One region of the Micromonospora sp. NPDC049523 genome, then DNA from elsewhere that is predicted to be linked to it. Evidence: riboswitches for the same ligand, from Rfam matches in the RefSeq annotation. Region 1 holds a riboswitch; each other region holds the start of a gene.
What was found. Region 1 has a riboswitch for cobalamin ahead of bluB (5,6-dimethylbenzimidazole synthase). Riboswitches for the same ligand answer to the same signal wherever they lie in the genome.
Positions count from the first base shown of each region.

Region 2: linked by a shared signal. The riboswitch ahead of AB0J90_RS32670 (ribonucleoside-diphosphate reductase subunit alpha) and the one ahead of bluB (5,6-dimethylbenzimidazole synthase) in region 1 are both predicted to bind cobalamin.
Region 3: linked by a shared signal. The riboswitch ahead of cobN (cobaltochelatase subunit CobN) and the one ahead of bluB (5,6-dimethylbenzimidazole synthase) in region 1 are both predicted to bind cobalamin.
Region 4: linked by a shared signal. The riboswitch ahead of AB0J90_RS00640 (VWA domain-containing protein) and the one ahead of bluB (5,6-dimethylbenzimidazole synthase) in region 1 are both predicted to bind cobalamin.

Region 1 is NZ_JBFAPP010000009.1:188,700-194,467, reverse strand. It holds gene AB0J90_RS16470 (transcriptional regulator) at 13-366, opposite strand; gene AB0J90_RS16465 (hypothetical protein) at 359-1,105, opposite strand; gene bluB (5,6-dimethylbenzimidazole synthase) at 1,193-1,825, opposite strand; cobalamin riboswitch at 1,857-2,056, opposite strand; gene AB0J90_RS16455 (SRPBCC family protein) at 2,197-2,709, shown strand; gene AB0J90_RS16450 (PQQ-binding-like beta-propeller repeat protein) at 2,764-4,023, shown strand; gene AB0J90_RS16445 (hypothetical protein) at 4,057-5,049, opposite strand; gene AB0J90_RS16440 (hypothetical protein) at 5,075-5,629, opposite strand.
Region 2 is NZ_JBFAPP010000032.1:29,339-35,106, forward strand. It holds gene AB0J90_RS32665 (ribonucleotide-diphosphate reductase subunit beta) at 1-112, opposite strand, end outside; gene AB0J90_RS32670 (ribonucleoside-diphosphate reductase subunit alpha) at 149-2,527, opposite strand; cobalamin riboswitch at 2,671-2,905, opposite strand; gene AB0J90_RS32675 (oxidoreductase) at 3,077-4,009, opposite strand; gene AB0J90_RS32680 (TetR family transcriptional regulator) at 4,109-4,675, shown strand; gene AB0J90_RS32685 (low temperature requirement protein A) at 4,835-5,768, shown strand, end outside.
Region 3 is NZ_JBFAPP010000001.1:115,975-121,742, reverse strand. It holds gene cobG (precorrin-3B synthase) at 1-1,194, opposite strand, end outside; cobalamin riboswitch at 1,315-1,437, shown strand; gene cobN (cobaltochelatase subunit CobN) at 1,560-5,180, shown strand; gene AB0J90_RS00545 (cytochrome P450) at 5,222-5,768, opposite strand, start outside.
Region 4 is NZ_JBFAPP010000001.1:139,153-144,920, forward strand. It holds gene AB0J90_RS00630 (cobyrinate a,c-diamide synthase) at 1-925, opposite strand, end outside; gene cobO (cob(I)yrinic acid a,c-diamide adenosyltransferase) at 919-1,521, opposite strand; gene AB0J90_RS00640 (VWA domain-containing protein) at 1,523-3,538, opposite strand; cobalamin riboswitch at 3,625-3,749, opposite strand; gene AB0J90_RS00645 (DUF3592 domain-containing protein) at 3,864-4,322, shown strand; gene AB0J90_RS00650 (DMT family transporter) at 4,436-5,359, shown strand; gene AB0J90_RS00655 (SMP-30/gluconolactonase/LRE family protein) at 5,368-5,768, opposite strand, start outside.

The DNA of each region.
Region 1 (5,768 bases):
ATTCTCGTGGTTCTACGAGTCCGCGGGATTGGTGGCGGTGGGGTCGGTGGCGGTGCGGATGCGGCTGACGAGTTGTTCCAGGGCGGCGACCTCGGCCCGTAGGGCGGCCCGCCCCTGCCTGGTGAGTCGGAGCCAGGTGCAGGGGCGGCGCGCCTCGTAACCCTTGATCACCTGCAACAACTCGGCCTGTTCCAGGATCCGCAGGTGCCGGTTCAGGTTGCCGTCGGTGAGCCCGAGTTCGTCCCGCAGGGTGGCGAACTTGCACTCCTGCGTCGCGCTGAGCACGGTGAGAATGCCCAGGCGTACGCGTTGGTGGACGGTGTCGTCCAGCGCGAGCGCCGGATGCGGCGCCTGCGGGTCATTCACCGGCATACCTTCGGGACCGCCGGGCGCGTACGGCGGCGAAGATGACCAGGGGCAGTGCCATCAGCACAAGATAGTGGCCCGGTCGGAGGGCGAGTTCGCCACCGAGCGCGTCCGGGTTGCCGTCGATGAGTTGGATCACCCACGGCGGCAGGTAACCCAGGCGGGGATTGCCGCAGAGCCAGACCGCCAGCAGGGCGATCCACACCCCGGCTACCGCGAGGCCGAGGCTACGTTCCACCCGGGCGAGCGCGACCAGGGCCGCCGCGATCGGCAGCAGTGGTGTCAACAGGCCCTGCCACCAGAAGCCGGTGTTGGCGATCAGTTCGTCGGACGGTGGGCCCTTCGGTACCGCCGCGAGTATCGCGAGCAGCACCAGGACGCCCAGGGCGGTCCCCGCGAACGGCCACCAGGCCACCCGGAGCCCCAGTTGGCGGGAGCGCCACCGGTACCAGGCCCCGATTACCGCGATCAGCAGCGGTGTGCCGAGGAACCAGAACAGGTACGACGCGAGCGGGCTGCGCTGCTGGTCGGGCAAGCCGGCCCAGTACGGGTACTCGGCGGTGATCGCGTACGCCGGCTCGAACGGGTAGCGGTAGAGGGCGATGCTCAGCAGCAGCAGGGCCGCCACACCCGCTGCCGGTAGCCAGGCCCCGCCGTGGGCGCGGGCGTGGGTGCGTTGACGCAGGCGCCTCAGTTCGACCAGTGTCCGTTCGGCTTCCCCCGTGTCAGCCGGGCTCATGGCCCCTCCTCAACTCTGCAACAGTGATTTACTCTGCAATGCAAAGTATGCGGGCGGGTCCCCAGTGGAGGCAAGGCCCGGAGAAGATCAGACGGAGGGACGCCAGCGGTCCTGGTGGATCGCCGCCGACAGTGGACGGCGCCGACGCCAACCGTGTCGTTCCAGGTCGGGGGTCTGCTCGAAGTGGGTCACCGGGCCGAGGCAGAGCCAGGCGACCGGGCGGATGGTGGCGGGGATGCCGAGCAGGTCCCGCAGGAACGGCTCCCGGTAGAACGACACCCAGCCGACCCCGAGCCGCTCGGCGCTGGCGGCCAGCCACAGGTTCTGGATCGCCAGGCAGACCGAGTAGAGACCGGCGTCGGCGATCGCGTGCCGACCGAGCACCGCCGGACCACCCCGGTCCGGGTCGTACGTGACCACGACCGACAGGGTCGACTCGCGTACGCCGTCGATCTTGATCCGGGCGAAGCGCTCGGCGGCGTCGCCGTCCAGGGTGGACGCGAAGGTGTCCCGCTCCCGTTCGACGTGCTGGTGGAACCTCTGCCGCAGGTCCGGATCCCGGACCAGGACGAAGTCCCAGGGCTGGGACAGCCCGACGCTGGGCGCGGCGTGCGCCGCCGTCAGGACCCGGTGCAGCACCTCGTCCGGGATCGGGGCACCGGTGAACTGGGCACGTACGTCCCGGCGGCGGTGGATGACGTCGTAGAGATCGGTGTCCAAGGCAGGCTCCCGCTGCGCTCGCGCCCCCGAAGGGGGCTGGTGACAGCGAGGCCGGTCTTCGGACTTCCGGATCTGCGCTGGTCACCCGCCTTCCCAGCCCCTCGGGCCAGTGGCTGCGTCTCGTACGCGTGGGTGGCAGCTCCCCGGTCACCGCGGCGGGCCCGTGCCGGAATCACACCGGCTTCCCGATTCTCCCCGCTCGCGCGGGGCACCTCGCAACAGTTCGTGCCGCTGCGCACCCTAGCGGGACGGGCTCCGGGATCCGGGCGGGGAGGGTTCGATCGTCACTCGGGTCACGTTCTCGTCGCCTTCCGCGAATGTTCGCGTTAATGGTCGGTCACCGGCCGTACGGTGGAGGTTCGGGAGGTGTGATGGCGACGGTAGCGGTGACCCGGCTGGTGCAGGCGTCCGCCGAGGAGTTGTGGCAGGTCTTCACCGACCTGCCCGGCCGATCCGACTGGCTTTCCACGATCAACGGGATCGAGGTGCTCACCGCCGGCCCGATGCGGGTCGGCACGGTCTGGCGGGAGAGCCACCACCTGCCCGACGGCACCGAGTTGCTGGAGGAGTTCCGGGTGGAGGAACTCAGCCCACCGCACCGGCTCACCGTCAGCTCGTCCGGCGTCGGCGTCGACTACCGGACCGTGTACACCTTCACCGCGGTCCAGGGGCGGCGTCGGCGGCGGCGCAGCGGCTGGACCGCGGTCAGCGTGGTGCAGCAGGGTGCGGTCACGGCACCGTACGCGCGGCTGCTCGCGCTGGTGTTCGGTGGACTCGCCGCTCGTACCGTCGAGGGTGCGTTGCGTCGTGACCTGGCCGACCTGGCCGCCGTGGTCACCTCGACCGGGCATGATCATCGCGGGAACCCGGCCGCTGCCGCCTGACCTGCCAGCCGCACGCCAGGGTTGTCTGGGTAGGGTGCCCAGCGGAGGTACTGGATGCGATCGCGGGGCGGCGTGTGGGGCCGGCGCCGGCCGGCCGTGGTCGCGCTGGTGGCGGTGCTGGTCGTCGCGGCGGCAGCCGTGGTCACCTACCGTGTGCTCGCCCCCGCCGAGGTGCTCACCCCCGCCCGCGCCGACTATCCGGCCCCGGTGCGGGCGGCGACCGGGGTGGTCGGCACGCTCGCCTCCGCCCCGCTGATCGTGGACGGCCGGCTGCGGGTGTACGCCACCACCCGCCAGATCCGCGCCGACGAGCCGGTCGACGCCCGGACCCGGCGTACGCCGTACTGGTCATACCGGCGCTGGCCGGCCGAGCTGATCGGCATCGTGGCCAGTGGCACCACCGTGGTCAGCCGCTGGTCGGACGGGGATCTGGTCGCGCTGGACGCCCGTACCGGCCGGATCCGGTGGCGGGCCGACGGGCCACCACCCGGACACGGGTACGACGGACGCCGTACCGGGGCCAGCACGGTCTACACCCCAGCCGGACTGATCCCGGCCACCGCCAGCGGCGGACGGGCCGTACTGGTGGTGATCGGTGGGTCCGGGCTGCGCGGTCTCGACCTGACCGACGGGCGCGAGTTGTGGCGGGTCGACATCGACGGCTCCTGCCGGGCCGGGGCGCTCACCACCACCGCCGGTCAGCTCGTCACCGTCGACGCCTGCGCGTCGCCCCAGGTGGTGGAGTTCCACGACGTCCAGACCGGTCGGCTGGTCAACCGGTGGCGGCCGGAGGATGCCGGTCCGGAGTTGGCGGTGGCGCCGGTCGGCTGCGGCAACGGTGGCTCGAACTGCCCGGCGTTGCGGACCACCAGTGGTGGCAGCAGCCGGGGTTGGCTTCTGGGCCGGGGTGAGCCGACGCCGATGCCCCTGCTCGACCCGAACGAGGTGGTGCTCGAGGGCGACGTGGCGCTGACCCCGAGCGGGAACGAGCTGGTGGCCCGCTCGGTCCGGGAAGGCACCGAGTTGTGGCGGCGTACCGGGCCCGGGCCGGTGCGGATCGTCGCCGTACAGCCGGGGTTGGTGCACCTGCTCACCGACGCGCACGAGCTGATCACCCTGAACTCGACGACCGGGGCGCAACGGTCGAGCTTCCCGCTGGTCGCCGGTGACGAGGTGGTGCCCTGGCGGCCCGGCTTTGCGTACGCGGCGGACGGCTTCGTCGCGGTGGAGCGGCTGGCGCGGGCGGCACCCTCGGACGCGGCCGACGCGCAGTTCTACGCGGCGCCGCAGCCGGTGATCCTGGCCGCCAGCTGACTCGGCGCCGACGGCCAGGGGTCTCCGGTCGGGCTAGACCGACATCTCGGCCCGGCGGCGTCGGGAGCGGCGGATCAGGAACACCAGTACGGCGATCAGGATCAGGCCTGCCAGTGACCCGGCGGCGAGGACCCACGGCGAGTCGAGGCGGCTCAGGGGCGAACTGGGCTTGCCGACCTTGCCCGGGTCGGGGAAGGTGATCCTTCCGGACGCGCTCTGTTTGACCTGCCCACTTTCCAGGTTGACGTCGATCTGCCAGGGCCCGTTCGGTATTTCGCGGGGAAAGGCCGCGAGTACCGTCCCGGACTCGCCGGGTGCCAGAGTGGTGCCCGCGATCACGTCGAACGGGCCTGCGCGCATGCCGGCGGGGCCGTCGGAGAGGGCGACCGAGCCGGTCAGGTCGAGGGCGCGTTCACCCGTGTTCCTTACGGCGATGCGTACCGAGGGCACGCCGAGAGTGTCCCGGGCCGGGACCAGATCACCGATGCTGAAACTGGACGGAGGCTCGCCGCCGATGCCGATGTCGAGATAGGTCCGGACACCGACTCTGTGGATCTTGTTGACGTTGGCCCCGGGATCGGTCGCCGACGATATCGAGGCCCAGATCACCGCGTACCGTTCGCCCTTCGACGCCGCCGGCGGCACGGTGATGGTGGCCCGGAACCGGGCGTCCTCACCGGGGTCCAACTCCACCGACTCGCGGTCGAGCGAGATCCAGGAAGACAACTCGTTGGCAGTGCGTCCCTCGCCGAACTGGAACCGGGACTCCGATACGGACGCCGCAGCCGGGTAGAGCTCGATCTCCTGCCGTTCGTCGGTGTTGTTCGCTACCAACATCTGTCGATGGATGACCGTGCCGGGTGGCAGGTGGTCCACGATGTAACGCCGGGCGCGTGGATCCGCGCGGCGGTCGGCCGGGCCCTCCAGCAACTGGATGCCGATTCTCTCCAGATCGGGGTCCGGCTCAGCCGCGCTGGCCTGGGCGGGAAGGCCCAGGCCAGCGAGGCAGAGCAGGGCCAGGGACACGTGCCGTGCCGACCTGCTCCGGCGGCTACGCCACCGAATGCGTCACCGTCCCGGTGTAGGTACCGGCCTGGCTGTCCAGCGGTGCGTGGACGATCAGGGTCGGGTTCCAGGTGGCGGTGTTGTTACCGGTGCCGCCGACGTGGGAGAACGCGATCAGCGGCGCGACGTTGTCCAAGGGCGCGGCGAGGAGGGCCGTGGCCTGGCCGGGAGTGAACGTGCCGTCGCCCGTGGTCGCCGTGGCCGGTCCCGACCAGTAGTCGACCTCGGAGGCCAGGATCGTCTCGGAGGCGGTGCCGCCGCCCGTGACGAAGTCGGTCGAGGTCACGGTGACCTCCCACGACGCGTCCGCCGAGGCGCGGGAGTCGGTGACGGTGACCGGGCCGATCGGGCCGGTGATGTCGGTGTCGGGTGCGCCGCCGCCGATGTCCGCGGCGGCGGGCGCCACGATGTCCAGGGTGCCGGCCTCGATGTCGAAGGTGACGACGGTGTCGGCAGTGGGTGCCGCCGCAGCGGGCGCTGCGGCGAACCCTACGGCCGCCACGGCGGCGGTGCCGACGAGAAGAATTTTGCCAATGCGCACGGCTCTAGCCTCAGCTTCCTTGAAGTGTCGATCAGGTCGTGGCGCCCAGGTATGGCGCTACGGGGCACTTCGAAACATAAAGGAGCTAGAGCTGTGATACCCACAAAACGGACCAAATCGGGACTACTGCTGGCAAAGC
Region 2 (5,768 bases), on a different contig from region 1:
TGTTCTTGATCGCGTCGCGGTACCGGTCGAAGAAGTGCGGGTAGCGCATCGGCCGCAGGGTCAGGTCCATCCCCGGGTCGAGCAACATGGAGGTCTTGGCGGTGCTCGTCATCGTGTTGCCTCACGTGTGGGTGCGGGTGGGGGCTACTTACTGGCAGGCTTCGCAGGACTCGGGGTTCTCCAGCGAGCAGGCGACCGCGTCGGTGTCGACGGTCACCGGGCGGTCGATGGTGACGGTGGCCTGCTGGATCCGGGTGGCGGGACGGGAGCGCAGGTAATACGTGGTCTTCAGCCCCGACTTCCAGGCGTACAGGTACATCGAGGAGAGCTTGCCGATGTTCGGTGCGCTCATGAACAGGTTCAGCGACTGGCTCTGGTCGATGTACGGGGACCGGGCGGCAGCGAGGTCGATCAACGCCCGCTGGGGCAGTTCCCACGCGGTCCGGAACAGCTCCCGTACGTCGGCCGGCAGCGACTCGATGCCCTGGACCGAGCCCTCCGCGCGCCGGATCTCGGTACGCACCTGCTCGGTCCACCGGCCCAGCGCCTTGAGTTCCCGTACCAGGGCGGTGTTGATCTGCAGGAACTCCCCGGAGAGCGTCTCCCGCTTGAACAGGTTGGACACCTGCGGCTCGATGCACTCGTAACAACCGGCGATCGAGGCGATGGTCGCCGTCGGGGCGATCGCGACCAGCAGCGAGTTGCGCAGGCCGTGTGCCGCGATCCGCTGTCGTACCGCGCTCCAGCGCTGCTCCTGGGTGGGGGTCACCCCCCACAGGTCGGGCTGGAGCTGACCGCGCGCCGCCCGCGTCTGCGCGTACGCCGGGTGCGGTCCGAACTGTTCGGCCAGGTCGGCGGAGGTTTCCAGGGCGGTCAGGTAGATCTCCTCGGAGATCCTGGTGGAAAGCTCCGACGCCCGCGCGGAGTCGAACGGCAGCCGGAGCGCGAAGAAGACGTCCTGCAGGCCCATCAGGCCGAGCCCCACCGGCCGCCAACGCGGATTGCTCGCCGCCGCCTCGACGCTCGGGTAGTAGTTGATGTCGATCACCCGGTCGAGGAAGAGCACGGCGGTACGGACCGTGTCCCGTAGCCGCTCCCAGTCGATGTCGTCGCCCGCGACGTGCGCGGCCAGGTTGATCGAACCGAGGTTGCAGACCGCCGTCTCGCCGTCGCTGGATACCTCGACGATCTCGGTGCAGAGGTTCGACAGGTGCACCACGTTGCCGGGCTCGGCGGTCTGGTTGGACAGCCGGTTCGACGGGTCCTTGAACGTCATCCACCCGTTGCCGGTCTGGGCCAGGGTGCGCATCATCCGCCCGTACAGGTCACGGGCCTTGACCTGGCGCACGAACCGGCCGGCGGCCTCGGCGGACCGGTAGGCGGCGTCGAACTCGTCCCCCCACAGGTCGGGCAGTTCGGGCACCTCGGCCGGGTCGAACAGCGACCACGTCTCGTCCGCCTCGACCCGCCGCATGAACTCGTCCGGAATCCAGTTGGCCAGGTTGAGGTTGTGCGTACGCCGGGCGTCCTCACCGGTGTTGTCCCGCAGCTCCAGGAACTCCTCGATGTCCGGGTGCCACGGTTCCAGGTAGACGCAGGCCGCGCCCTTGCGACGGCCACCCTGGTTCACCGCCGCCACGCTCGCGTCCAGGGTCCGCAGCCACGGCACGATCCCGTTCGACAGGCCGTTCGTGCCCCGGATCAGCGCGCCCCGGGAACGCACCCGCGACCAGGCGATCCCGATCCCGCCGGCGAACTTCGACAGCTTTGCCACCTGGGCGTACCGGTCGTAGATCGAGTCGAGTTCGTCGCGGGGCGAGTCGACCAGGAAACAGGACGACATCTGGGTGTGCGCGGTGCCGGAGTTGAACAGCGTCGGGGAACTCGGCAGGTACGCGAGCGTTGACATCAACCGGTAGAACCCGATCGCCTCGCCGGGCGTACGGGACAGGCCGCAGGCGACCCGTAGCAGCCAGTACTGCGGCGTCTCCAGCACCAGCCGCCCGGTCGGGTGGCGCAGCAGGTAGCGGTCGTGGACCGTACGCAGCCCGAAGTATTCGAACCGCAGGTCGGCGGTGGGGTCGATCGCGTCGTCGAGCTTGCGGGCGTTGACCGCCACGAACCGTGCCGTGTCGTCGCCGATCAGCCCGAGTTCGTGGCCGAGGCGGATTGCCTGGCTGAACGACGCGATGCCGTGGCCGCGTACCTCCTTGTCGACGTAACCGGCCAGCAGCCGGGCCGCGAGCCGGGAGTACTGGGGCTCCTCGCCGATCATCTCGGCGGCGGTCTGGATCGACAACCGGTCCAGTTCGGCCGTGGTCGCCCCGTCGTAGAGTCCACTGATCGTCCGGGTAGCCACCCGCAGCGGGTCGATGTCGTCCAGGTCGTCCGCCCAGCGCTGCACCGCCCGGACGATCTTGTCGACGTCGACCGGTTCGAGTGTGCCGTTGCGCTTGCGTACCTGCATCTGCGTACGCCGCTGCCCCGGCGTGGGCAGATCGCCGCCCGTCGTCGTGCCGTCCGGCATCAACTCTGTGACCGTCACCTGTCGCTCCTCGGTACTCGTCGCCGACGAGGTCCGGAGTGCGCGCAGGCAGGCAGGGACGCACGCGAAACGCGCGTCTGTGCCGTCGGCCGTCCCGCGCGGCCTCGGACCGCCGCGCACGGATGGGCCGGCGCGGCGCGGCTGGCAGGTCTTCGGACTCATGGGCGCGGCCACGGCTACCCGTGACTCCCTACTGACCGTCGCTTCCCAGGTCACCCGGCAGAGGCCGGTTGTCTCCCAGTGCTGTGTGACGGCTGTCGTTCCCACTCACCGCTGCGGGGCAGTCCCGGACTTCCACCGGGTTCCCTCTTGCCTCAGCCAGGTTGGATACCCGGCCGAACCAGTCGCGCCACAGACTATATATGGGGGAGGCCTGGAAACCGAACACCAGATGTCGTGTCGGGTGTGTCGGCGGGCCGCGGCCTGGCACTCCCCATCGAGGTCGGTCACCCGCGGCCGGCGCGCGCCTCCCGAACCGTCCGTCGTGTCCTGTCCGGCCCGTCCCGGCCAGGCAGAGGACCCCGGCGTACGTCACCGAGCGCTACCGGTCAGAGGGAAGGAGACGCCGGTGAGGCGTTCGCTGGCGTCCCACAGTCGGCTGCCCTCGGCCGGGTCGTCGGCACCGCGGGGCAGCGCTACCGGCTTCGGCGTGCCGGCGGTCTGGTTGCGGGAGGCCGGGCCGATGAACTCTCCGGAGTGGACGTCGGGGCTGGTCGCGGCGTAGAGGCTGGGCCACGCCGCGCCCTCCGGCGAGCCCATCAGGAACTTCTCCATGACGCCGGTGAGGGCCCGGACGAGTGCACCCCGGGTGTGCTGCTGCAGGTTCGTCATGGCCGCGCCGGGGTGGATCACGACCGGGGTGATGGTCGTACCGGCGAGACGGCGGGCGAGTTCCCGGGTGAAGACGACGTTGGCGCGCTTGGACTTCGCGTAGGCGGCCATCGGACGGTAGCGTTCCTCGCTCATCAGGTCGGTCAGCGTCCCGCTGGGCCATTTCGCGGCGATCGCGCTGACCGTCACGATGCGAGCCGCGGGGGAGCGCAGCAGGGCGGGCAGCACCTGGGCGGTGAGCGCGAAGTGCCCGAGGTGGTTGGTGCCGACGGTCAGCTCGAATCCGTCCCTGGTGGTCCGGCGCTCCGGGATGTTCATGATCCCGGCGTTGTTGACCAGCAGGTCGAGGGTCTCGGTGGCGGCGACCCGAGCGGCCGCGTCCCTGACCGAGGACAGGTCGCCGAGGTCCAGGACCACGCTGTCCAGGTCCGCCTGCGGCAGTTCGGCGCGGAGCGTACGCACCGCCTCGTCGAGCCGCGGCCGGCTCCGCCCGGCGAGGATGACCCGGGCCCCGTGCCGGGCGAGCACCCGTGCCGTCTCCAGCCCGATTCCGCTGTTCGCGCCGGTGACGAGGGCGGTACGCCCGGTCTGGTCGGCGATCGCCTCGGGTGTCCAGTGAGTGTGGTCCGGCATGCCGATCCCCCTTCGTAGTGAACATTCATTCAGTAAGTTCGACGGTAGCCGCGGTCGGCTCGGCTTGTCAAATGAATGTTCAGTAGGCAAGCTGGGGACATGAGTACCCGTGACCCGGAGACCAAACGCCAGCGCCTGCTGGAGGCGGCCCTGTCGGAGTTCGCCGCGTACGGCCTGGCCGGGGCGCGGGTCGACCGCCTCGCCAAGCGGGCGGGGATCAGTGCCGGCCTCGTCTACTCGTTCTACGAGAACAAGGAGGGCCTGTTCGAGGCGGTTTTCGACGCGATCGTCGAGCAGGTGGTCGCGGGCGTCCCGATTGACGCCGACGACCTGGGCGAGTACGCCGCGCGGCTCTACGACGGCGGGCTGGCCTATCCCGAGGTGATGCGGTTCGTGGCCTGGTACGAGCTGGAACGGGGTGACTCGGCCGGCCGGCGGGCGTCGACCTCGGCCGCGATGAAGCAGAAGCTGGACGCGGTGGCGGACGCCCAGCGCCGGGGCGTGCTCACCGACCGGTTCACCGCCGGGCAGCTCCTGGCGCTGGTGCTGAACCTCGCCAACATGTGGCAGATGCAGGCCGCAGACTTCCTGGATCTCGTACCCGAGCAGGACCGGCGTACGACGATCGTGGACGCCGTGCGGCGTCTGGTCGCTCCCGCCCGCTGACCGCCCCGACGGGGTTGGCAGAGCCGTTCGTCACCGGAATCCGGGATCGGTGCCGTCGCCCTGTGGTACGACTGGCTGCGACGACGGATCGGTACGGGGCCGGTTGTCGCCCGAGCCGGCAGCCCGGAGGCGGGCGGGAGGCGTGGGAACGGGCGGCGCATGACAACGGGTAGAGGCTCCACGCTGATCCGCGACCCCAGCCAGCCGCAGCGGGCCACGTACGTCGAGCTCTTCTACGACCTGGTCTTCGTCTTCACCCTCGCCCGGCTCGCCGAGGCGTTGATCGAGGACCTGCACCCGCTCGGCGCGTACGAGGCACTGATTCTCCTGCTCGCGACCTGGTGGGTGTGGTCGTACACCAACCTGGCCACGGAGACGCTGGACTCGCAGCGGCCCGCCGTCCAACTGCTGGTCATCGCGATCATGTTCGGCAGCCTGGTGATGTCGACCGCGATACCCGACGCGTTCGACGGTCGCGGACCGCTCTTCGCCTCCGCGTACGTCGGAATCCACCTCGGCCGCAGTGTGGTGCTCGCTTTCATCCTGCGCCACCACCGGCTGCGCAACCGGCCGCTGCGCGGCATCTTCTGGTTCGGGGTGTCCGGCGCGTTCTGGTTCGCCGGCGCCTTCGTCCCGGGCGGGCTGCGGGTGCTGCTCTGGACGGTGGCACTCGCCATGGACTATCTCGGCCCGGTGCTGCGCTGGCCCACCCCGAAGCTGGGCCGTTCGCCGGCCTGGGAGTGGAACATGGCCGGGGAACACCTCGCCGAGCGGTATCGCCAGTTCATGATCATCGCCCTCGGCGAGACCATCGTGATCACCGCTCGCACCTTCCGGAGCAGCGACTACGGTTCCCAGCGCGTCTTCGCCTTCGTGACCGCGTTCGCCACCACGGTCCTGTTCTGGTGGATCTACTTCTACCGGACGAGGGAGAAGCTCGGCAGCGCCATCACCGGCTCGGCCGACCCGGGCCGGGAGACCAAGTGGGCCGGGTACGCACACCTGGTCATGGTGGCTGGCGTCGTGCTCACCACGGTCGGCGACGAATTGATCATCAGGCACCCGTACGGCCCGATGGAGGAGAGCTGGGTGG
Region 3 (5,768 bases), on a different contig from region 1:
GTCCAGGCTGACCTGGTAACCCTCGACGGTGGCCAGCACCTCGACATGCCGGTCCGCCGGCCGGCCGCAGCGCCGCTCACAACCGACCCAGTGCACCGGCAGGTCGCCAGCGCCCGGCACCGCCGAGGCGTGCACCCGGGTGGCGTCGGTCCGTACGTTCGCGAGCGCCTTCGCGCAGCCGGGACGCCCGGCGCAGCCGGTCACCCCGACCCAACCGGCGGCGGCATCCGCCACCAGACCCTCGGCCGCAAGCGTCGCCAGCCGGCGCTCAGCCTCGCGGGTGCTCAGATCGGGTACCACGACGGTGCGCCACGGAGTGATGTTGATCTCGTCGCTGCCCGCGCTCGCGGCTGCCCCGAGTGCGTCGAGCTGCGCTTTGGTGAGCCGGCCGAGCGGCACCACCAGCGCCAGCGCCACCCGCCCGTCGAGCTGGGACACCGCCCCGACCGGTGCTCGCGTCGGCACCTCGGGGATCGTCAGGTCGCCGGGCGGCACCAGGAGCGTCGGGTCGAGCGCCGCAACCAGGCGGGCGGTGACCCTCCGTACGCCGTCGTCGAGTTCGGCCAGCCGCCAGGCGGTGCTGTGCTGCGCGGTGGACTCGGCGAGGAACAAGCGCGCGGCGAGCAGGGCGGTCGAGGCGGCCTCCCGCGGGCTGACCCGTACTCCCGTGTCGGTGCCGGCCAGCAGCACCGCCACCGGACCTCCCGGCACGGCGAGCAGCCCCACGTCCGCCCCGAAGCCGGTCACGTCGCCCCGACCGTCGTCGACGGTGAACAGGAACCGACCGGGCAACCCGGCCAGCGCCGGATCTGCGCAGAGCCCCTCGTCCAGCGCGTCGACCAGCGGCCGGACGTCGAGCAAACCCCCACCGACCCGACCACTGAGTACGGAGGCGATGACGTTGCGTACGCGTTCGTGGGTCTCCGACGGCAGCAGCCCCGCCTCGTACAACCGGGCGGCCAGTTCCCGCTCGGCACCCGCCCGCAGGCCACGAAGCTGTACGTTCCCGCGCGAGGTCAGCTCCAGACCACCGTCACCGAGTTCGTCCGTGGCGGCGGCCAGCGCGGCCAACTGGTCGGCGTGCAGCCGCCCACCGGGCACCCGCACCCGGGCCAGGTTGCCGTCGGCAGCGGCATGTACGCGCAGCGTCCCCGGACAGGCGTCCGGTGCCGACCGCCCTCGTGGTGACCACACCCGGCGGATACTACGGCCTGGGTGGGCCCACCCCGGCGGAGCGGCACCCCTACCGGGGGCCGCTTGACGAACGGGGGTCCGACTCGTGAGAGTGAGAACCGCTGAACGCGGCGACAGGTGGAGGAAGCCGGTGTGATCCCGGCGCGGTCCCGCCACTGTTACCGGGGAGCGGACCCCGACACGGTCACGGCCCACACGGGCGGGAAGACCGGGGCGAGCGACGATCCGGGAGCCAGGAGACTCCGGGTCACCGCGCGGCATGGAGCGTACCCGTCCGGGCCCGCCCCGAGCCGCAACCGACGAACCCGGGGCGCGGACCCCGAGGGAGGAACCACCATGTCACGCCACGCCCTGCGCGGTGCCCGATGATCCTGCTCCTCTCCACCTCGGACACCGACCTGCTCTCCGGCAGGGCCAGTGGCGCCGACTTCCGGCTGGCCAACCCGGCCCGCACCTCGGTCGAGGACCTGCCCGCCCTGCTCGACGGCGTCGACCTCGTGGTCGTACGCATCCTCGGCGGCTACCGGGCCTGGGAGGAGGGGCTGGACGCGCTGCTGGCGGGTGCGCTGCCGGTCGTACTCCTCGGTGGTGAGCAGGCACCGGACGCGGAGCTGATGCGCCGCTCGACCGTGCCCGCCGGGGTGGCCGCGGAGGCCCACGCCTACCTCGCGCACGGCGGCCCGGCCAACCTCACCGAGCTGCACCGGTTCCTCTCCGACACGATCCTGCTCACCGGGTACGGCTTCGCCCCACCGGTGCCGACCCCCGAATGGGGACGGCTGGAGCGTACGGCCCGCAACAGCGACGGGCCGGTGATCGGGGTCCTCTACTACCGGGCCCACCACGTGGCCGGCAACACCGCCTTCGTCGAGACGCTCTGCACCGCGATCGAGGACGCCGGAGGTCGCCCGCTGCCGGTCTACTGCGCGTCGCTGCGCAGCCCGCAGGCCGCCCTGCTGGAAACCCTCGGTGAGGCGGACGCGCTGGTCGTGACCGTGCTCGCCGCCGGTGGCAGCCGACCCGCCGAGGCCGGTGCCGGCGGCGACGACGAGGCCTGGGACGTCGGCGCGCTCGCCGCCCTCGACGTGCCGATCCTGCAGGGGCTCTGCCTGACCAGCAGCCGTGCGGTCTGGGCGGACAACGACGACGGCCTCTCCCCGCTGGACACCGCCACCCAGGTCGCCATCCCCGAGTTCGACGGCCGGATCATCACCGTGCCGTTCTCGTTCAAGGAGATCGACTCCGACGGGCTGACCGTCTACGTGGCCGACCCGGAGCGATCCGCCCGGGTCGCCGGCATCGCGGTACGGCACGGCTCGCTGCGCCACATCCCGCCCGCGCAGCGCCGGATCGTGCTGATGCTGTCGGCGTACCCGACCAAGCACGCCCGGATCGGCAACGCGGTCGGCCTCGACACCCCGGCCAGCGTCGTCCGGCTGCTCACCGCCATGCGCGACCAGGGGTACGACATCGGTCCGGCCGACGGCCCCGACGCCTTCCCCGGAGTGACCGCCGGTGACGGCGACGCCCTGGTGCACGCGCTGATCGCCGCCGGTGGCCAGGACCTCAACTGGCTCACCGAGCAGCAGCTCGAAGCCAACCCGATCCGGATCCCGGCCAGCCGCTACCGGGCCTGGTACGACACCCTCCCGTCCGAGCTGCGCGAGGGCATGGAACGGCACTGGGGGCCGCCGCCCGGTGAACTGTTTGTCGACACCTCCCGCGACCCCGATGGCGAGATCGTGCTCGCCGCGCTGCGTTCCGGGAACACCGTGGTCATGGTCCAACCGCCGCGTGGTTTCGGCGAGAACCCGGTCGCCATCTACCACGACCCGGACCTGCCGCCGAGCCACCACTACCTGGCCGCGTACCGGTGGCTGGCCGACGAGTTCGGCGCGCACGCGATGGTGCACGTCGGCAAGCACGGCAACCTGGAGTGGCTGCCCGGCAAGACGCTCGGCATGTCCGCCGCCTGCGGGTCCGACGCCGCCCTCGGTGACCTGCCGCTGATCTACCCGTTCCTGGTCAACGACCCCGGCGAGGGGACCCAGGCCAAGCGGCGGGCGCACGCCACCCTGGTCGACCACCTGATCCCGCCGATGGCCCGCGCCGACAGCTACGGCGACATCGCCCGGCTGGAACAGCTCCTCGACGAACACGCGAACATCGCCGCGCTGGACCCGGCGAAGCTGCCGGCGATCCGGGCCCAGATCTGGACCCTGATCCAGGCCGCCAAGCTCGACCACGACCTCGGCCTGTCCGACCGGCCGCACGACGCCGAGTTCGACGAGTTCATCCTGCACGTCGACGGCTGGCTCTGCGAGGTCAAGGACGTCCAGATCCGCGACGGGCTGCACGTACTCGGGGTGGCGCCGAGCGGGCAGAACCGGGTCGACCTGGTGCTGGCGATGCTCCGCGCCCGGCAGATGTGGGCCGGTCAGGTCGCCGCCCTGCCCGGCCTGCGCGAGGCGCTCGGCCTGACCGAGGACGGCACCGCCGGCCGGGTCGAGGTCGACCGGATCGAGGAAACCGCCCGCGCGTTGGTGCTGGCGATGGAGGAACGGGACTGGACACCCGGCGTCGGCACCGAGGTGTGCGAACGGGTGCTCGGCGACGCCGTGGCCGACCACGAACCGGTGGTCCGGGTGCTGGAGTTCGCGGCAGGCGAGATCGTGCCCCGGCTGGACCGGACCAGCGACGAGATGACCTCGGTGCTGCACGCCCTCGACGGCGGCTACGTGGCCGCCGGCCCGAGCGGATCGCCACTGCGCGGCCTGGTCAACGTGCTGCCCACCGGCCGCAACTTCTACTCCGTCGACCCGAAGGCGGTGCCGAGCCGGCTGGCCTGGGAAGCCGGGCAGGCGATGGCGGACTCGCTGCTGGCCCGCTACAAGGCCGACAACGGGGAGTGGCCGCGCTCGGTCGGACTGTCCATGTGGGGCACCAGCGCCATGCGTACCGCCGGTGACGACATCGCCGAGGTACTCGCGCTGCTCGGCGTACGGCCACGCTGGGACGAGGCGTCGCGTCGGGTCACCGGCCTGGAACCGATCGACCCGGCCGAACTGGGCCGGCCCCGCATCGACGTCACGATGCGGATCAGCGGCTTCTTCCGGGACGCGTTCCCGCACGTGGTGGCCCTGCTCGACGACGCGGTACGCCTCGTCGCCGGACTCGACGAGCCGGCCGAGTCGAACTACGTACGCGCACACGCGCTCGCCGACCAGGCCGAGCACGGCGACGAGCGGCGCTCGACCATGCGCATCTTCGGCTCCAAACCGGGCGCGTACGGGGCCGGACTGCTCCCGCTGATCGACAGCCGGAACTGGCGCGACGACGCGGACCTCGCCGAGGTGTACGCGGTCTGGGGCGGTTACGCCTACGGCCGGGGCGTGGACGGGGTGCCCGCGCGCGGGGACATGGAGACGGCGTACCGGCGGATCGCGGTGGCGGTGAAGAACACCGACACCCGTGAGCACGACATCGCCGACTCCGACGACTACTTCCAGTACCACGGCGGCATGATCGCCACGGTACGGGCGCTCACCGGCAAGGCACCGGCGGCGTACATCGGGGACAGCACCCGGCCGGACGCGGTGCGTACCCGTACGTTGAGCGAGGAGACCGCCCGGATCTTCCGCGCCCGGGTGGTCAACCCGCGCTGGCTTGCGGCGATGCGCCGGCACGGCTACAAGGGCGCGTTCGAGTTGGCCGCGACCGTCGACTACCTCTTCGGGTACGACGCCACCGCCGGTGTGGTCGCCGACTGGATGTACGAGAAACTGGCCGAGACGTACGTGCTCGACCAGGAGAACCAGAAGTTCCTCACCGAGTCCAACCCGTGGGCGCTGCACGGCATCACCGAACGGTTGCTCGAAGCGGCCGACCGGCACCTCTGGGAGCACCCCGAGCAGGCCACCCTCGACGCCCTGCGCGAGCTGTACGTCCAGACCGAGGGCGACCTCGAAGACGACGGCTCCGAGTAGCAGGGCTGGGCCCCTTGTGAACGACAAGGGGCCCAGCCTCGCTACCAGGTGATCGGCAGGGTTTCCAGGGTGCGTACGGCCATGCCCTGACGGAACCGCAGCTCGTCGGTCGGCACCGCGATCCGCAGGTTCGGCAGCCGGCGCAGCAGCCCGCCCAGCGCCTCCTGCAACTCCATCCGGGCGAGCTGTGCGCCGAGACAGTGGTGGATGCCGGCGCCGAAGCCCAGGTGCGGGTTCTCCGGCCGGGACAGCCGGAGCTGGTCCGCGTCGGCGAACGCGGCCGGGTCCCGGTTCGCCGCGACGAACGCGGGCAGCACCGCCGAACCGGCCGGCAGGACCACCCCGCTCAGTTCGACCTCCTCGGTGGTGACCCGGGGCAGCATCACGCCGGTTTCACCGAGCTGGATGAAGCGGGTCAGTTCCTCGACCGCCTGCGGGATCCCGTCCAGGTCGGCGCGGAGCCGGGCGAACTCCTCCGGATGGTGCAGCAGCGTCAGCAGGAACATGTTGATCTGGTTGGTGGTGGTTTCGTGGCCACCGATGAGCACACCGACGCAGACCGAGACGAGCTCCCGCTCGGTGAGCTTG
Region 4 (5,768 bases), on a different contig from region 1:
CGGGGAAGCCGCCGCCGACGACCAGGGCCGCCGTGCCGGCGGGCAGCGCCTCGTCGTGCAGCGGGTCGACCACGGCCACCTCGGCACCGGCCGCGCGCAGCAGTTCGGTGGTTTCGGCGTACCCGAAACTGAAAGCCGGACCACCGGCGACCGCGACCACCGGGCGTGGCCCGGTGACGGCGACGGTCGGCGGTTCCCACGGTCGCGCGGCCAGCGGCGGTGCGCTGCGGGCCACCGCGAGTACGGCGTCCAGGTCGACGCTCTCCGTGATCAGGCTGGCCAGCGCGGCCACCGATTCGAGTGCCTCGGCCCGCCGCTCCACCGCCGGCACCAGCCCGAGGTGGCGGGACGGGGCGGCGATCACCGCGTGCCGGCGCAGCACACCCAGCACGGGTGTGCCCACCTCGGCGCAGGCCTCCCGGAGTAGCTGCTCGTGCCGGTCCGAACCGACCCGGTTGAGCAGCACCCCGGCGATCCGGATCGCCCCGGTCGCGGCCGAACCGAACGAGCGGAAGCCGTGCACCAGCGCGGCCACCGAACGGGCCTGCGCGGAGGCGTCGACGACCAGCAGCACCGGCGCGTCGAGCAGGGCGGCCACGTGCGCGGTGGAGCCGAAGTCACCGGCGCCGACCCGCCCGTCGTACAGGCCCATCACACCCTCGACCACGGCGAGTTCGGCGCCGGCCGCACCGTGCGCGAACAGCGGCCCGACCAGGTCCTCCCCGACCATCACCGGGTCCAGGTTGCGCCCGGGGCGGCCGGCGGCGAGCGTGTGGTAGCCGGGGTCGATGTAGTCCGGACCGACCTTGAACCCGGCCACCCGCACCCCCCGTGCGGCGTACGCGGCCAGTAATCCGGTCGCGACGGTGGTCTTGCCGTGCCCGGAGGCGGGTGCCGCGATGACCAGTCGGGGAACCGTCACCACTCGATGCCCTGCTGGCCCTTGCGGCCGGCATCCATCGGGTGCTTCACCTTGGTCATCTCGGTGACCAGGTCGGCGAGGTCGACCAGGTCCGGATGGGCGTCCCGGCCGGTGATCACCACGTGCTGGTTGCCCGGCCGGTCACGCAGCGTGGCGACCACGTCGTCGATGTCGATCCAGCCCCACTTGATCGGATAGGTGAACTCGTCCAGCACGTAGAAGCGGTACGCCTCGGCGGCCAGGTCGCGTTTAATCTGGGCCCAGCCCTCGGCCGCCTCGACCGCGTGGTCACGCTCGGTGCCGGGGCGCTGGATCCAGGACCAGCCCTCGCCCATCTTGTGCCAGACCACGCTGCCGCCCTTGCCGCTCTCCCCGAGCGCACGCAGCGCGGTCTCCTCGCCGACCTTCCACTTCGGGCTCTTCACGAACTGGAAGACGGCGATCGGCCAACCGGCGCTCCAGGCCCGCAACGCCATCCCGAACGCCGCGGTCGACTTGCCCTTGCCCTGACCGGTGTGCACCGCCGTGACCGGCTGGCGGCGCCGCTCCCGGGTGGTGAGACCGTCGTCGGGTACCTGCTCCGGCTTGCCCTGGGGCATGTCAGGCCGCCTTTCCGAGAGTGTGCAGCGCGTCCAGCGGGACGCAGTCGGCGTCGAGTGCGGTGGCGAGCCGCCGGGCCAGCCCGAGCCGGATCGGCCCGGACTCGCAGTCGACCACCACGGAGGCGACGTCGGCCAGCGACGGCACGACGGTCAACGGGTCCGGACCGCTGGTCGCCCGACCGTCCGTCACCACCACCAGCAGGGGCCGGCGGCGCGGGTCGCGGCGGCGTTCGGACTCCAGGGTCCGGGCCGCCTGGCGCAGGCCAGCGGCGAGCGGGGTACGGCCTCCGGTGCGCAGTTCGGCCAACCGCAGCACGCCGACCTCGTGGCTGGCGGTCGGTTCCAGCACCGTACTCGCCCCGGTGCCCCGGAACGTGATCATGCCGATCTTGTCCCGCCGCTGGTAGGCGTCGCGCAGCAGCGACAGCACGGCGGTCTTCACCACCCGCATCCGGCGGCGCGCCGCCATCGACCCGGAGGCGTCGACCACGAAGAGCACCAGGTTCGCCTCCCGCCCGACGTGCACCGCCTCGCGCAGGTCCGCTGCCGTGACCGTGCGGGCTCCGCGCCGGGCGGTGGCCAGCAGGGTGGCGGGCAGGTGCAGGCTGGTCAGCCGGCCGGCCGGCAGCCGGGCCCCGACCACCCGACCCCGCCGGGCGTACGCCGGGGAGCGGCGGCCGGTGTGCGCACCGGTCCCCCGTCCGCGTACGGCCAGCGCACGGGTCCGGTACGGGCTGGTCGCCGCGACCGTCGGCTGGTTTCCGGCGGTCGGCTGATCCGTCTTCTGCTCGTCCGTCCGCTGCTCCGGTACGGGTTGTTCGTCCGGGCCGGTCTGCTCCGGTCCGGTGGCCGCCGGGGGTGTCCCGTCGGACGAGTCCGGTCCCCGGTCGGGTCCGCCCGGTGGCGGGCCACCGTCGGGTCCCTCGGGCGGCCCGTCGGGCGGGCCACCGTCGGGATCGTCGTCGGGTCCGGCCGGCGGGTCCGGCTCCGGGTCGGCGTCCGCACCGTGCTCGCTCAGCAGTTCCTCGAGCTTCTCCTGGTCGGCGCCGGGCGGGTCGAGCGGGTCCCGGCGGCGGCGGTGCGGCAGGGCGAGCCTGGCCGCGGCGGCGACGTCGTCGGCGGTCACCACGTCCCGGTCGTGCCAGGCGGCGAGCGCCACCGCGGTCCGGGCGACCACGATGTCGGCGCGCAACCCGTCCACCCCGTACGCGAGGCAGATGGTGGCGATCCGGTCCAGTTCCTGGTCGGGCAGCCGCACCCCGGGCAGGCGTCGACGGGCGACCGCGATCCGCTCGGCGAGTACGGCGTCCTCGTCGACCCAGCGTGCCGCGAAGCCCACCGGGTCCGTCTCGTACGCGAGCCGCCGCCGGACCACCTCGGCCCGGGGAGCCGTTTCCCGGGGTGCGGTCACCGCGACCACCAGCCCGAACCGGTCCACGAGTTGGGGGCGGGGTTCGCCCTCCTCCGGGTTCATCGTGCCGACGAGCAGGAACCGGGCGGCGTGCTTGACCGACACCCCGTCGCGTTCGACGTGCGCCCGACCCATCGCGGCGGCGTCCAGCAGCAGGTCCACCAGGTGGTCCGGCAGCAGGTTCACCTCGTCGACGTAGAGCACCCCGCGATGGGCGGAGGCGAGCAGCCCCGGCTCGTACGCCTTGATCCCGTCGGCCAGGGCACGTTGCAGGTCGAGGGTGCCGACCACCCGGTCCTCGGTGGCGCCGACCGGCAGCTCGACCAGGGTCGCGCGGCGCCGCAGGCCGACCACGCCCGGTTCGTGCGGGCCGTCCGGGCACTCGGAGTCCGGGTTGGCCGGGTCGCAGGCGAACCGGCAGCCGGGGACCACGTCGACGTCGGGCAGCAGCGCGGCGAGCGCCCGGACGATGGTCGACTTGGCGGTGCCCTTCTCACCCCGGACGAGCACCCCGCCGATCGCCGGAGAAACCGCGTTGAGCAGCAGGGCCAGTCGCAGTTCGGCCAGGCCGACGACGGCGGAGAAGGGGTACGGCGGGGTCATCGCCCGCTCAGGCGCGCAGAAGCCATGCTCAAGTCCCTTCCGCGGGTATCCACGCCCGCGTGTGGCTGGGTGTCACCGAGCGGTCGGAGTCTCCTGACTCCCGGATCGACGCTTCCCCTCGACCTTCCGGCCGCTCGGCCGTGGCCCGTACGTGAGAGGTCACTCCCCGGTCACAGTGGCGGGACCGCCCCGGACTCGCACCGGGTTCCTCCGCGCACCGCTCGTGCAGGCCATGCTGTCCCACGGACCGGTCCGGCGTCAACGTGACCACCGCGACCGCGCGTCGCCCGGTTCGTCTTCCGCACCGACCGGGTAATCGACGTCCATGGTCTTCTTCGGGAAACGTCGTCGGCCGCCGGTGCCGCTCTTCGTCGGTCTCGGGATCGCGGTGATCGTCGGGTTCGCGATCGCGACGGTGCAGGTGTGGCGCAATGACAACGCGTTGCGGGATCACGGTGAACGAACCACCGCCCGGGTGGTGGACGTCGGTGCGGGCAAGGCCAAACGGACCGAGGTCGAGTTCCGTACGCCCGACGGCAGGCAGGTGCGGGCGTTGATCGGCCAGGGCGACGAGGCGTCCGGTCCCCAGCCGGCGGTCGGCGACGAGGTGCCGATCGTCTACGACCCGCAGGCTCCGGAAGCCGACGTCAACGACGCTCGCGCCGGTGAGAACCACGACACGGCGTACCTGTTGCTGGGTGCGACCCTCTTCGCCGGGATCGGGGTGTCGCTGGCAACCTGGGCGCTGGTCCGGGCCAACCGGCGGGACCGGGTGGGGGCATAGTCGGCGGCAGCCGGGCCCCCGCTCGGCCGACCCGCGGTGGATCATGAACCCGCACCGGTCCGCCGGGTCGTCCTCGACCTGCCGGAGATCGAGTACCGGAACGGGGAGACGGATTGAGCCGCGGAAATGCCCTGAGACTCGCCCTGCTCGCCCTGATCTGGGGCTCCGGCTTCCTCTGGATCAAACTGGCACTGGACGGGTTCACACCGGTCCAACTCGTCCTGTTCCGGCTGCTGCTCGGGGTAGCGGTGCTGGCACCCATCGCCCTGCTACGGAGGATGCCCTTCCCGACCCGGCGCGGCATCTGGGCGCATCTTGTCGTCGCGGCGCTGTTCGCCAACGCGATCCCGTACACGCTCGTCGGATTCGGCGAGCAGACCGTGGGGTCGAACGTCGCCGGAGTCCTCAACGCGACCACACCGCTGTGGACGGTGCTGGTCGCCGTACTCGCCGGTACCGACCGGGCGGTGAGCCTCCGGCGCGGGATGGGCATCGCACTCGGTTTCGCCGGAACCGTGCTGATCTTCACGCCCTGGGAGTCGGCCGGTGACATCGCGAGTTGGGGCGGGCTGGCCTGCCTCGCCGCCGCGGCGAGCTATGGCGTCAGTTTCGTCTACATGGGCCGGTATCTCACCGGACGTGGCATTCCCCCGATGGTGCTGGCAGCCTGTCAGCTCGCCGCCGGGGCGGTACTGCTCACCCTCGCCCTGCCCTTCGGTGGCCTGACCGCGCCGACGTGGGGCGTGGTGCCGGTCGGCAGCCTGCTGCTGCTCGGCACCGTCGGTACCGGGCTGGCCTACGTACTGAACTACCGCCTCATCGACGACCTGGGATCGACCGTCGCGTCCACCACCACCTACCTTCTCCCCGTAGTCGCACTCTTCCTAGGCGCCCTAGCCCTCCACGAACCGGTAACCCTCCCCACCCTCACCGGCACAGCCCTGGTCCTAACCGCCACCTCCCTCATCCAAAACCACCCGAAGCACCCCGTCGATCATGAAGTTAACGACACCGTAGAGGCCGAAAACCCGCGCTAACTTCATGATCAACGGGGTGGGGTGGCGGGGTGGGTGGGGAGGCCGGGGGTTTCGGTGTCCATCGCTAGGAGGGCGCCGTCTTGGGGGTGGCGGGGGGACAGGGAGTGGTGGGCGGTGGTGATGAAGAGGCGAGACAGGTTCGGGCCGCCCAGGCAGACGCTGGTGGGTTGGGCGGTTGGCAGGCGCAGCTCGCGATCCAGGGTGCCGTCGGGGCGGTAGCGGCGGACGGCGTACCCGCCCCAGAGGGCGACCCAGAGGTGGCCGGCGGCGTCGACCGTCATGCCGTCCGGGACACCCTCGTCGGGGGCGAGTCGCAGGAACGGCTGCCGACCGGAGAGATCCCCGGTACGCGGGTCGACGGCGAAGCGGTCCACCTCGCCCCGGGGCGTGTCGGCCAGGTACATGGTGG